One region of the Sporosarcina sp. QA0331 genome, then DNA from elsewhere that is predicted to be linked to it. Evidence: riboswitches for the same ligand, from Rfam matches in the RefSeq annotation. Region 1 holds a riboswitch; each other region holds the start of a gene.
What was found. Region 1 has a riboswitch for S-adenosylmethionine ahead of AC0L13_RS00865 (O-acetylhomoserine aminocarboxypropyltransferase/cysteine synthase family protein). Riboswitches for the same ligand answer to the same signal wherever they lie in the genome.

Region 1 (3,480 bases):
CATTTCTCGTTACCATTTTTCTCATTGGATTTATAGGGTCCTTCGTTTCCGGCATGGTCGGAATCGGTGGATCAATTATCAAATATCCGATGCTATTATACATTCCGCCATTGCTCGGAATTGCCGCATTCTCTGCACACGAAGTGTCAGGAATCAGTGCAATCCAAGTGTTCTTCGCGACAATATCCGGAGTGTGGGCGTACCGGAAAGGCGGATATCTTAACAAGACATTGATCATTTATATGGGAAGTGCGATTTTAGTCGGAAGCTTTATCGGAGGGTATGGTTCCAATTTGATATCAGAAGGAAGCATCAATCTCGTGTATGGCATTTTGGCAACGATTGCGGCCGTCATGATGTTCATTCCGAAAAAAGGACTGGATGATATTCCGGCGGATCAAGTCGTTTTCAATAAATGGCTTGCAGCCGTACTTGCTTTCATCGTCGGCATTGCTGCTGGGATTGTCGGAGCTGCAGGTGCTTTTATTCTAGTTCCGATCATGCTCGTCGTTTTGAAAATCCCGACACGCATGACAATTGCAACGTCACTTGCTATCACATTCATCTCATCGATCGGTTCGACGGTAGGGAAGATCGTGACTGACCAAGTTCTTTACGGACCAGCCGCCATCATGATTGTAGCGAGTATCCTTGCTGCTCCACTAGGGGCAAAGGCGGGACAGAAGATGAATACGAAAATATTGCAGGGTATATTGGCGGTGTTGATTTTAGGGACGGCTGTGAAGATTTGGTTGGATTTTTGATAAGGATAGCATAAGAAAAAACAGAAGCCTCATTCCGAGTGCTTCTGTTTTTTCTTGAATGATGCACGAATCCGTGGTTCAGTCCCTTTTCGAATTCGCTTGAAGTTTTCGATATGCTTCCAGATCGCCATTAAGGAAAGCAACACGGCAATCAGTATCGGCCAATAACCATCGAGCCAAACGGCCATGACGAAGAGAGTAATATAGAGCATGAAGACGCCGATGACAAGAATGTCGGTGAGAAGGGCAACCAGTATGAATAAAGCAAGCCCGGCAAGCCCGAATCGCCAATCGATGGCGAAAAGTACACCGATTACGGTAGCCGTTCCTTTACCACCGTTGAACTTCATATAGAACGGAAAATTATGGCCGAATATAACGGCTGCGCCGACAACAAATAATAACAATATGATAGATTCTACAGGCAGTCCGAAATGTCCTGCTAGCAATCTTACCGCAATGACCGCGAGAACGCCTTTGCCGATATCAATTAATGCAACAAGAGCGCCATACCGTTTCCCGAGAACAATCATCGCATTCGACGCCCCAGCATTTTTCACACCAGTCTCTTTTAAATTAACCCCAGAAATCCAATGTGCAACTGTCGAACCGTGCAAGCAGCCGACTAAATAACCACAAATGACTATGCCCAAAATCCATAACGTCATATAAATCCTCCAAAATTAATATATTCATATGCACCAACGTCCAAAGCCTGTTGAATCGCGTCCAAAGCAAGTAGCTGCACGTCCAAAGAAGGCCCTCCCGCGTCCAAAGTGAGTGTCTGCGCGTCCAAAGAGGGTGCTTCCGTGTCCAAAGCAAGTGTCCACGCGACCAAAGAGGCAGGTTCCACGTCCGATGCAAGCACACCTGCGCCGTCAGTCCAATTACTAAAACTATTATAACATCAGAGATAAAGCGGAAGTTTCAGAAAAAAATAAATTCACCTCTTGACTTTTCAAAAAGAGTCTCCTATACTGTTCAACAAGATGAAAAACTGAATACCCAAACTCTTATCAAGAGCGGCGGAGGGACTAGGCCCTGCGATGCCCGGCAACCGGCAAGTGACGAACTTGCAAAGGTGCTACTTCCTACAGATTCGTGCAAACGGTCTGAAAGATAAGAGGAGGAATAAGCGAAAGCGTAACCCTTCTCTTAGCGAAAGGGGTTATTTTTTTTATTCCAAAAACCCCCAACGCCTCCGCATTGCCTTTTCATCTTAAAAAAATCCACTGGAGGTAATAAAAATGACAAACCAACTTCAACCAGAAACTCTTCTTTTACACGGAGGCCAAAAGCCGGATCCTATTACAGGTTCACGCGCTGTGCCGATCCACCGTACTACTGCATTTGTTTTCCGCGATACTGAACATGCCCAAAACTTATTCGGCTTGCAAGAAGCAGGCAATATTTACACAAGAATCACGAATCCGACTGTTGCTGTCTTTGAAGAAAGAGTTGCACTTTTAGAAGGTGGAACAGCCGCTGTCGCTCTTTCTTCCGGTATGGCCGCTATCGCCTTTTCCATTTTGAACATTGCTGGAGTTGGGGACGAGATCGTCGCGGCGGGCAACCTATACGGTGGAACGTATAATCTATTCGCCGTCACGCTTCCTCGCTACGGCATCAATGTAAAATTCGTCGATGCAGAAAACCCTGAAAACTTCCGTGCTGCAATCACGGACAAAACAAAAGCGATATTCGCTGAAACAATCGGGAACCCGAGCCTTCAAGTGCTCGATATCGAAGCGGTCGCAAACATTGCGCATGAGAATGAAATCCCGTTCATCATCGATAACACATTTGCATCCCCATACGGATCGAATCCAATCGAGTTCGGGGCGGACGTTGTCATTCATTCCGCGACGAAATGGATCGGCGGCCATGGAACAACAATCGGCGGCGTCGTTGTAGACGCGGGGAAATTCGACTGGACGAGAGGGAAATTCCCTGGCTTTACAGAGCCTGATACAACGTACAACGGACTTCGATACGGTATTGACACTGCGGCAGCTGCATTTGCGACAAAGCTTCGCGTCCAATTACTGCGCGACTTCGGGCCTTGCCTAGATCCGGATAGTGCTTTCAACTTCCTACAAGGGCTAGAGACGCTTCATTTGCGTGTTACTCGTCATAACGAAAATGCCGTTAAAGTGGCTGAGTTCCTAAAATCGCATCCATCTGTAGAGTGGGTAACATACGCAGGATTGGAAGACCATCCGACGTATGAAAATGCTAAGAAATACTTGAAAAATGGCTTCGGCTCCATCATCGTCTTCGGTATTAAAGGTGGACGTGAAGCAGGACGCAAAGTGATCGACAATATTACGTTGTGGTCACACGTAGCGAATGTAGGGGATGCAAAATCACTTATCATCCATCCTGCATCGACGACACATCAGCAATTGTCTGCTGAGGACTTGAAAAAGACGGGAACGCCAGAAGAATTGATCCGTCTGTCTGTCGGACTTGAGTCTACGGAAGATACGATTGCAGACTTGCAGCAGGCGATTGAGAAAGCTGCGCCTGTCGAAGTCCGATAATAGAGCGACTTTGATTTAAAATGACAAAGCAAAGTTAGGAAGGAAGGGTGGTATAATGCCGTCAATTAAAGTGGCCATACTCGGTTTTGGTACGGTCGGTGAAGGTGTGTATAGAATCCTGCAGGAGAAGCGGGAGGAGATTAAAGAGAGCACTGGTTTCACAGTTGATGTCG
Region 2 (3,480 bases), 1.1 Mb from region 1:
ATACATGCCATTTGAAAGTTTTGTGTTTTCGGGGGTGATTTCTCCGGTTACGATGCACGCCGCATCCACCACATATTTTCGAAGAATGATCATATCATCGTCAACAAAGATTTCCATTGGTGCACCTTTTTCGAGCTTCAATGTATTTCTTAATTCTTTTGGGATTACAATCCGGCCAAGATGGTCGACTTTCCTGACAATACCTAAACTTCGCATAGTATCCTCCCTGACATTATGTTTTTGTGTACTTTTGTCTACAATTATACCAGTTAATTAGAAAAATACAAAAAAATGAATATACTCTCTTCTAGTCTCCTATTCTCTCTATTCCTCTTATCTATGCTTTAAAACGTTTCTGAACAACGTTTTTTCTGATAGAATAGTTAAGTCTTTTAAGAAAGGAGAACAATTATGTCATTCATCCAGAGAAAGTCGGTTGTTTTCGACTATGTCCAAATCATTATCGGAGCGACTTTGGTCGGTCTTTCGTTCAATATATTTTTATTGCCATCGCGCATTGCGGCGGGCGGCATTTCTGGTGTCAGTACGATCCTCTATGAATTATTCGGATACAATCCCGCATACGTCCAATGGCTTATTAATATCCCACTTATCGTTGTCGGGTTATTGCTTGCAGGAAAGGAATTCAGTGCAAAGACGATTGTCGGTACTTTTTTCGTACCATTTGTCATCTATTTGACGCACGGACTCCATTTGAATGTTGATAATCCGCTACTTAGTTCTATTTACGGCGGTATCATGCTCGGAATTGGACTGGGGATAGTGTATAGGGGGAATGGATCGACAGGAGGCACTGCCTTAATTGCCCAACTACTGAAAAAGTATACGGGCATTTCAAGCGGGTTTTCCCAATTGATTGTTGATGGGATTGTCGTTGTCACATCCGCTTTCGTATTCAATTTTGAACTTGCATTATACGCGCTTATGTCGATTTACGTAACGAGCAAAGTAATCGATTTCGTCCAACTGCAAACTTCACCGACAAAGCTCGTTCTCATCATTACGGAAAATGAAGAGAAAATCCAATCGGTCATTCAAAATGAAATTGACCGGGGTTTGACGAAAGTGAAGTCGACGGGAGGATATTCGAATGACGAGAAAACAATGATCTTTTGCGTCGTGGAACAGTCAGAAGCCGTCTACTTGAAAAAATTGCTTCAAACCGCGGAACCGTCGTCATTTGTCATTTTCTTGAACGCTTCAGAAATATTAGGACTTGGTTTTTCAAAAGCGAAAATTCATCGATGATAAAAAATCAGTATACAATTCGGATAATGATGATATAATAGTTTCAATTGAATATTTCTTATCAAGAGAAGCTGAGGGATTTGGCCCGATGAAGCTTCAGCAACCTCTGCGTCCGCAGGAAGGTGCTACCTCCAACAAGATGTTAAATCTTGAGAGATAAGAACGGAGAAGTTTTAAGCGAATCCTCGTTCCTATCTTATGGAACGGGGTTTTTTTAACGTCTAGACTTCGGGCGCCGTAGGCTTGGGTCATAAGTCAAAGCTGCTTTGTGGCAAAAAGCGCCACGCCGCATCTTCGCCTTATGCCTGTCGCCTATTGGCAGGCGCCCTGCGCTTTTGAATAATAAGGGGGAGACGAAATGCCAATCAATATACCTGAACATTTACCGGCACGCGAGTTGTTGAAAGAAGAGAGGATTTTCGTAATGGATGAAGGGCGGGCGACAACACAGGATATCCGCCCGTTAAATATTCTTATTTTGAATTTAATGCCAGAAAAAGAAAAAACAGAGCTTCAGCTGCTTCGACTGCTCGGCAATACGCCGCTGCAAGTGAATGTTATGTTTTTAAATACCGCAACGTATGAATCAAAAAATGTAAGCAAAAATCATTTGGACTCTTTCTATACAACATTCGAACACATCAAAAATAGACGTTATGATGGATTGATCATAACTGGAGCGCCGATTGAACATCTTGCGTTCGAGGATGTCGTTTACTGGGATGAATTAAAACAAATTATGGATTGGTCCAAAACAAATATCACTTCGACACTACATATTTGCTGGGGCGCACAAGCTGCCCTTTATCATCATTACGGTATCGATAAATTTGAATTGCCAAAAAAGCTATCGGGCATTTATAGTCATCAATTGACCGATCCGACTGTCGAATTGGCACGTGGCTTTAACGATCTGTTCTATGCACCCCATTCGCGGTATACGTCAGTGTCAATCGAGGAGATCGAGCAAGAGCAAGACCTTCAATTATTGGCAGTTTCAGAAGAAGCCGGCGCATTCATCATCCTTTCAAAGGACGGCAAACAGATCATGATTACGGGACATTTGGAATATGACGCATGCACGCTCGGCGAAGAATATGAGAGGGATCTAAAAAAAGGGATCGAAATTGAAATTCCTGAAAACTATTTCCCAGATGACAATCCAAAAAAGCAGCCATTGAATACATGGCGCTCCCATACACATCTTCTTTTCTCAAACTGGTTGAATTATTACGTGTATCAAGCGACACCGTTTGAATGGGAATAATATTTATAAGCAAAGCAGGGATTTTAGCGATTCCTGCTTTGCTTTTTTAATGCTGTATATTTTAATAGTTCAATCACACACTAGCTCTAGTGGAGGTGTGAACAGATGATTTCAGACGCAATTGAAAATATGGATTTTTGGGAAATGCTTTTTAGAACAACTTTTGCTTTTATCATTCTTATGATACTCGCCAGATTGATGGGGAAAAAACAGATTTCCCAGCTAACATTTTTCCATTACGTTACAGGTATTACAATAGGATCCATTGCTGCCGAGATATCTGCTCAATCAGAAACCCCTTTTTTAAATGGGGCAGTTGCGATGATTTGGTGGGCTTTATTAACGATATTCGTGAACTTATTAACGATGAAATCGAAAAAAGCGAGAATCATATTCGATGATCAGCCTACGATTATAATCCATAGAGGAAAAATAAGTGAACAAGGGATGAAGAAAGCCCGCCTCACATTGAATGATCTGAATATGATGCTCCGCGAGCAAAGTATTTTTACGGTCACAGACGTGAACTATGCCATTCTCGAAACGAACGGGCAATTAAGTGTCATGAAAAAAGCGAGCCAGGAAGCCGCTACCCGCAAAGATGTTAAAGCGCCTGGCCAAGAGCCAAAGTATATCCCGACAGAAATCATTTCGGACGGGAAATTGATCAAAGAAAACTTGACCGAGCTGAGCCTAACAGAAGAATGGGTATATGAGCAACTAAAGAAAAATGGAATCGGTAAAGTGGAACAAGTGTATTATGCGGAAATCCTTAAAGACGGAAGCCTCCATATCGATCAGCGAACAGAAGAAAAATAATTCAAGCTATAATCGTATTTAAAAACCGGGGGCTAAAATGTCTTCATGCCCCCGACTGTTAGTATTTCTATATATATGGTATAATGACTGACAGTCATTCAGTGGAAGGGTGGACGGCAATTGGA
Region 3 (3,480 bases), 1.2 Mb from region 1:
GAAGGCTGCTGTGGTAACAGTCGGCTCTTTTCAAAGCGGACAGGCAAACAACATTATCCCTGACCGTGCGGTTATTAAGGGAACGGTAAGAACTTACGATGAAAACGTGCGTGATGTAATTGAAAACGCTTTGAAACTTATTACAAAATCGACATGCGAGGCGGCAGGTACTACATATTCTATTGATTACAAAAGGGATTGTCCTTCAATTTATAACGATTCCGAAGAGACGAAACGGGTGGAAAATGTCGCAATCCGTATTTTCGGTGAAGATAAGGTTCGTCATGGCGAGCCGATGATGGGCAGTGAGGACTTTGCGTATTATCAAAGAGTGGTTAAAGGGAGCTATTTCATTGTTGGCGGCGGAAATCCCGATGTAAATGCAGTCTACCCGCACCATCACCCAAAATTCGATGTGGATGAACGTTCCATTCAATCTATTGGTAAAGTTTTTATAGGTACTGTTTTTGATTTTTTGAATGAAAATTAATTGTTTCTAAATGGTTCTTTATATAGTAGAAAAGTTAAACAGCGGCTTTAGCTAAAGCCGCTGTTTTTCACGATCATATTACATACGCGTTTCCTACATTATTTCAGTACTTCATGGAGGTTGGTGCTTCCCACAGCTGCGTTCAATGCTTGTTTCAAGTCAGCAATTAAATCTGTAGCCTCTTCCAATCCGACCGAGAAGCGCAATAGCCGTTTATCGACACCGCGTTTTTCACGCTCTTCTTCAGGAATATCCGCATGGGTTTGCGTCGTCGGATATGTGATCAAGCTTTCGACGCCTCCGAGACTTTCGGCAAATGTGATCAGGCGTAGATTTTGCAAGAACGGATCAACCCAATCACTTTCTCGCAGCCTGAATGAAATCATACCGCCTTTCCCTGCATACAGAACATCATCGATAAGTGGTTCGTTTTCCAAATAAGTGACGAGCTCCTTCGCATTCGCATCATGTTGCTTCATTCGTACATGCAAAGTTTTCAAGCCGCGGATGACAAGCCATGAATCGAATGGAGAAAGAGTCGCGCCCATCGCATTATGATTGTCGCCTAAACGCTTGGATAACTCTTCTCCTTTAGCAACGACGAGTCCTGCAAGCACGTCATTATGGCCGCCGATATATTTCGTTGCGCTATGAATGACAATATCAGCCCCAAGATCAATCGGACGTTGGTAATAAGGCGTCAAAAACGTATTGTCGACGATGACCAGCAAGCTGTGCTTTCTTGCAAGCTCTACATATTGTTCGATATCGATTTCGAGCATGAGCGGGTTTGTCGGCGTTTCGATGAAAATCGCTTTTGTGTTTTCAGTAATCAGCTTTTCGGTTTCCTCGACGTTGTCAAAAGAAGAATAGGAAGTTTGGATATTATACAGAGCCTCATATTGATCAAATAAACGGAAGGTGCCGCCGTATAGGTCGTCGGGAGCGATTAGTTCATCTCCAGATTTGAATAGGGACATGACGAGCTGGATTGCCGCCATGCCCGAGCTACACGCATATCCGCGGTCACCGTTTTCAAGGTTGGCGATGCCTTCTTCAAGAATCGTCCGAGTAGGGTTTTTCGTACGTGTATAGTCAAAGCCAGTGGAAAGCCCTAATCCGTCATGCTTGTACGCTGTCGAAAAATGAAGGGGAGGATTGACCGCTCCCGTTCTTGGATCGCTCTGATTTCCTAGTTGTACCAATTTCGTGTTGATGCTCTGCTTCGTCAAATTGTCCATCTCCTTTGTGTATGAAAAAAAGAGGCCTCTCTGAATAAGAAGAGGGCCTCCAACGATGGTTGAAATCAATCTTCTTATCTTCAAGACGTTCTACGCCTTTTGGAATTAGCACCATACCAAAATCGGGCTGGTTGCTGAGACTTCATCGGGCCAATCCCTCCGTCTCTCGTGATAAGAATCAAAATATAGTATTGTTAGAAAAAAGATTTATCTAAAGTTATCATGCTTCTCACAAGATTGCAAGAAGTTTTGGAAATGAATGTCCATTGCCGTTTGTTATAATGGTGGGTGTTGAATGAATGAGAAGGAGGATTTCCATTGGCTTGGCTTTATGTTTTATTGGCAGCGATCGTTGAGATTTTTTGGGTGATTGGACTTCGTTATTCCGACAATGCACTCGAATGGACGGGAACCGTCATTGCTATCATCATCAGTTTTTACGCAATTATTAAAGCGTGCGAGAAATTGCCGTCAGGGACGGTGTATGCGGTATTTACCGGTTCCGGAGCGGCGGCTATTGTCCTTATAGACTTTCTGTTTTTCCATGCGGAGTTTTCTTTTACAAAGGTGATTTTTATCGCGATTATTATCATAGGAGTGATCGGAATCAAAATGACGACGGTCGAATCCGAAGAGCCGGAAGGGGGCGAATGAGATGGCATGGGTATATTTGGTTTTAGCTAGTTTCGGGGAGATTTTTGGCGTTATGGCCATCAATCTGTATTTGCAGAAAAGATCGTTGCCCCGTCTGCTGCTCATTGTCGGAACGTTTTCGGTCGGATTTTGGTTTTTGTCACTCGCAATGCGCGATATTCCGATGGGGACGGCCTATGCGATTTGGACCGGTCTTGGTGCGGCGGGTGCTGTCCTGATGGGCATTTTGTTTTTCAAGGAAGCGGCCGGATGGAAACGGATTTTATTCCTTTGTTTGATCATCGGAGGAGCGGTAGGGTTGAAAGTATTTGGGTAAAGGGGGAGCGCTATGGCGAAGCAGTATGATTTTACAGAAGGCCCGCTGGCGAAACAGCTGATTTTTTATTCGGCTCCAATCATTTTAACGAATCTACTGCAAGTGTCTTATCAATTTATCGACAGTTTGTGGGTCGGAAATCTAATTGGCGCCAATGCGCTCGGGGCGGTTGCGATTTCAGGCACAGTCGTTTTCACCGTCCTTTCCTTTGTCATCGGACTGAATAACGCGGCACTAACGATTCTGTCTCAGCAAAAGGGCAAAGGAAGCGAGACGGGATTGCGCAATTATTTGAACGCATTCGTCGTTATGCTTGCGATCATGTCCGTAGTGCTGAGCTTTGCGGGTTTCTTTCTGGCGAAGCCGATTTTAGCATTGCTAGGAACACCCGAATCGATGATTGACATGGCTACATCTTATTTGCGTGTTAACTTTTTCGGCATCCTGTTTCTTTTCGGATATAACTTCATCAACACAGTGTTCCGGTCTGTCGGCGATTCGAAGACACCCATCTATTTCGTATTGACTGCCGTCCTTTTGAATACAGTGCTGGATCCGATTTTCATCGCCGTCTTTGGATGGGGCGTCGAAGGGGCAGCAATCGCGACGATCTTGTCTCAAGGGGTCGCATTTGCGACAGGGGCCATTTATTCCGTTCGAAAGAAATTGGTGCCTTTTTCAAAACCGCATTGGCCAGCTAAGAGGGAAGTACTTGATATTTTGAAATTGGGCATACCGGCAGGCTTGCAAATGAGCGTCGTTTCAGCCGGAGTTATGGC

Region 2: another riboswitch for S-adenosylmethionine. It lies ahead of metA (homoserine O-acetyltransferase MetA); the one in region 1 lies ahead of AC0L13_RS00865 (O-acetylhomoserine aminocarboxypropyltransferase/cysteine synthase family protein).
Region 3: another riboswitch for S-adenosylmethionine. It lies ahead of AC0L13_RS15650 (methionine biosynthesis PLP-dependent protein); the one in region 1 lies ahead of AC0L13_RS00865 (O-acetylhomoserine aminocarboxypropyltransferase/cysteine synthase family protein).

What each region holds. Positions count from the first base shown of each region.
Region 1 covers NZ_CM147850.1:157,573-161,052, forward strand. Annotated here, with positions in the region: gene AC0L13_RS00850 (sulfite exporter TauE/SafE family protein) at 1-764, shown strand, start outside; gene AC0L13_RS00855 (glycerol-3-phosphate acyltransferase) at 794-1,432, opposite strand; gene AC0L13_RS00860 (hypothetical protein) at 1,429-1,602, opposite strand; SAM riboswitch class I at 1,775-1,890, shown strand; gene AC0L13_RS00865 (O-acetylhomoserine aminocarboxypropyltransferase/cysteine synthase family protein) at 2,012-3,307, shown strand; gene AC0L13_RS00870 (homoserine dehydrogenase) at 3,363-3,480, shown strand, end outside.
Region 2 covers NZ_CM147850.1:1,207,595-1,211,074, forward strand. Annotated here, with positions in the region: gene AC0L13_RS05750 (AbrB/MazE/SpoVT family DNA-binding domain-containing protein) at 1-216, opposite strand, end outside; gene AC0L13_RS05755 (YitT family protein) at 412-1,269, shown strand; SAM riboswitch class I at 1,325-1,432, shown strand; gene metA (homoserine O-acetyltransferase MetA) at 1,628-2,536, shown strand; gene AC0L13_RS05765 (YetF domain-containing protein) at 2,642-3,355, shown strand; gene AC0L13_RS05770 (TetR/AcrR family transcriptional regulator) at 3,476-3,480, shown strand, end outside.
Region 3 covers NZ_CM147850.1:3,087,150-3,090,629, reverse strand. Annotated here, with positions in the region: gene AC0L13_RS15655 (M20 metallopeptidase family protein) at 1-490, shown strand, start outside; gene AC0L13_RS15650 (methionine biosynthesis PLP-dependent protein) at 589-1,731, opposite strand; SAM riboswitch class I at 1,803-1,909, opposite strand; gene AC0L13_RS15645 (DMT family transporter) at 2,050-2,385, shown strand; gene AC0L13_RS15640 (DMT family transporter) at 2,387-2,701, shown strand; gene AC0L13_RS15635 (MATE family efflux transporter) at 2,714-3,480, shown strand, end outside.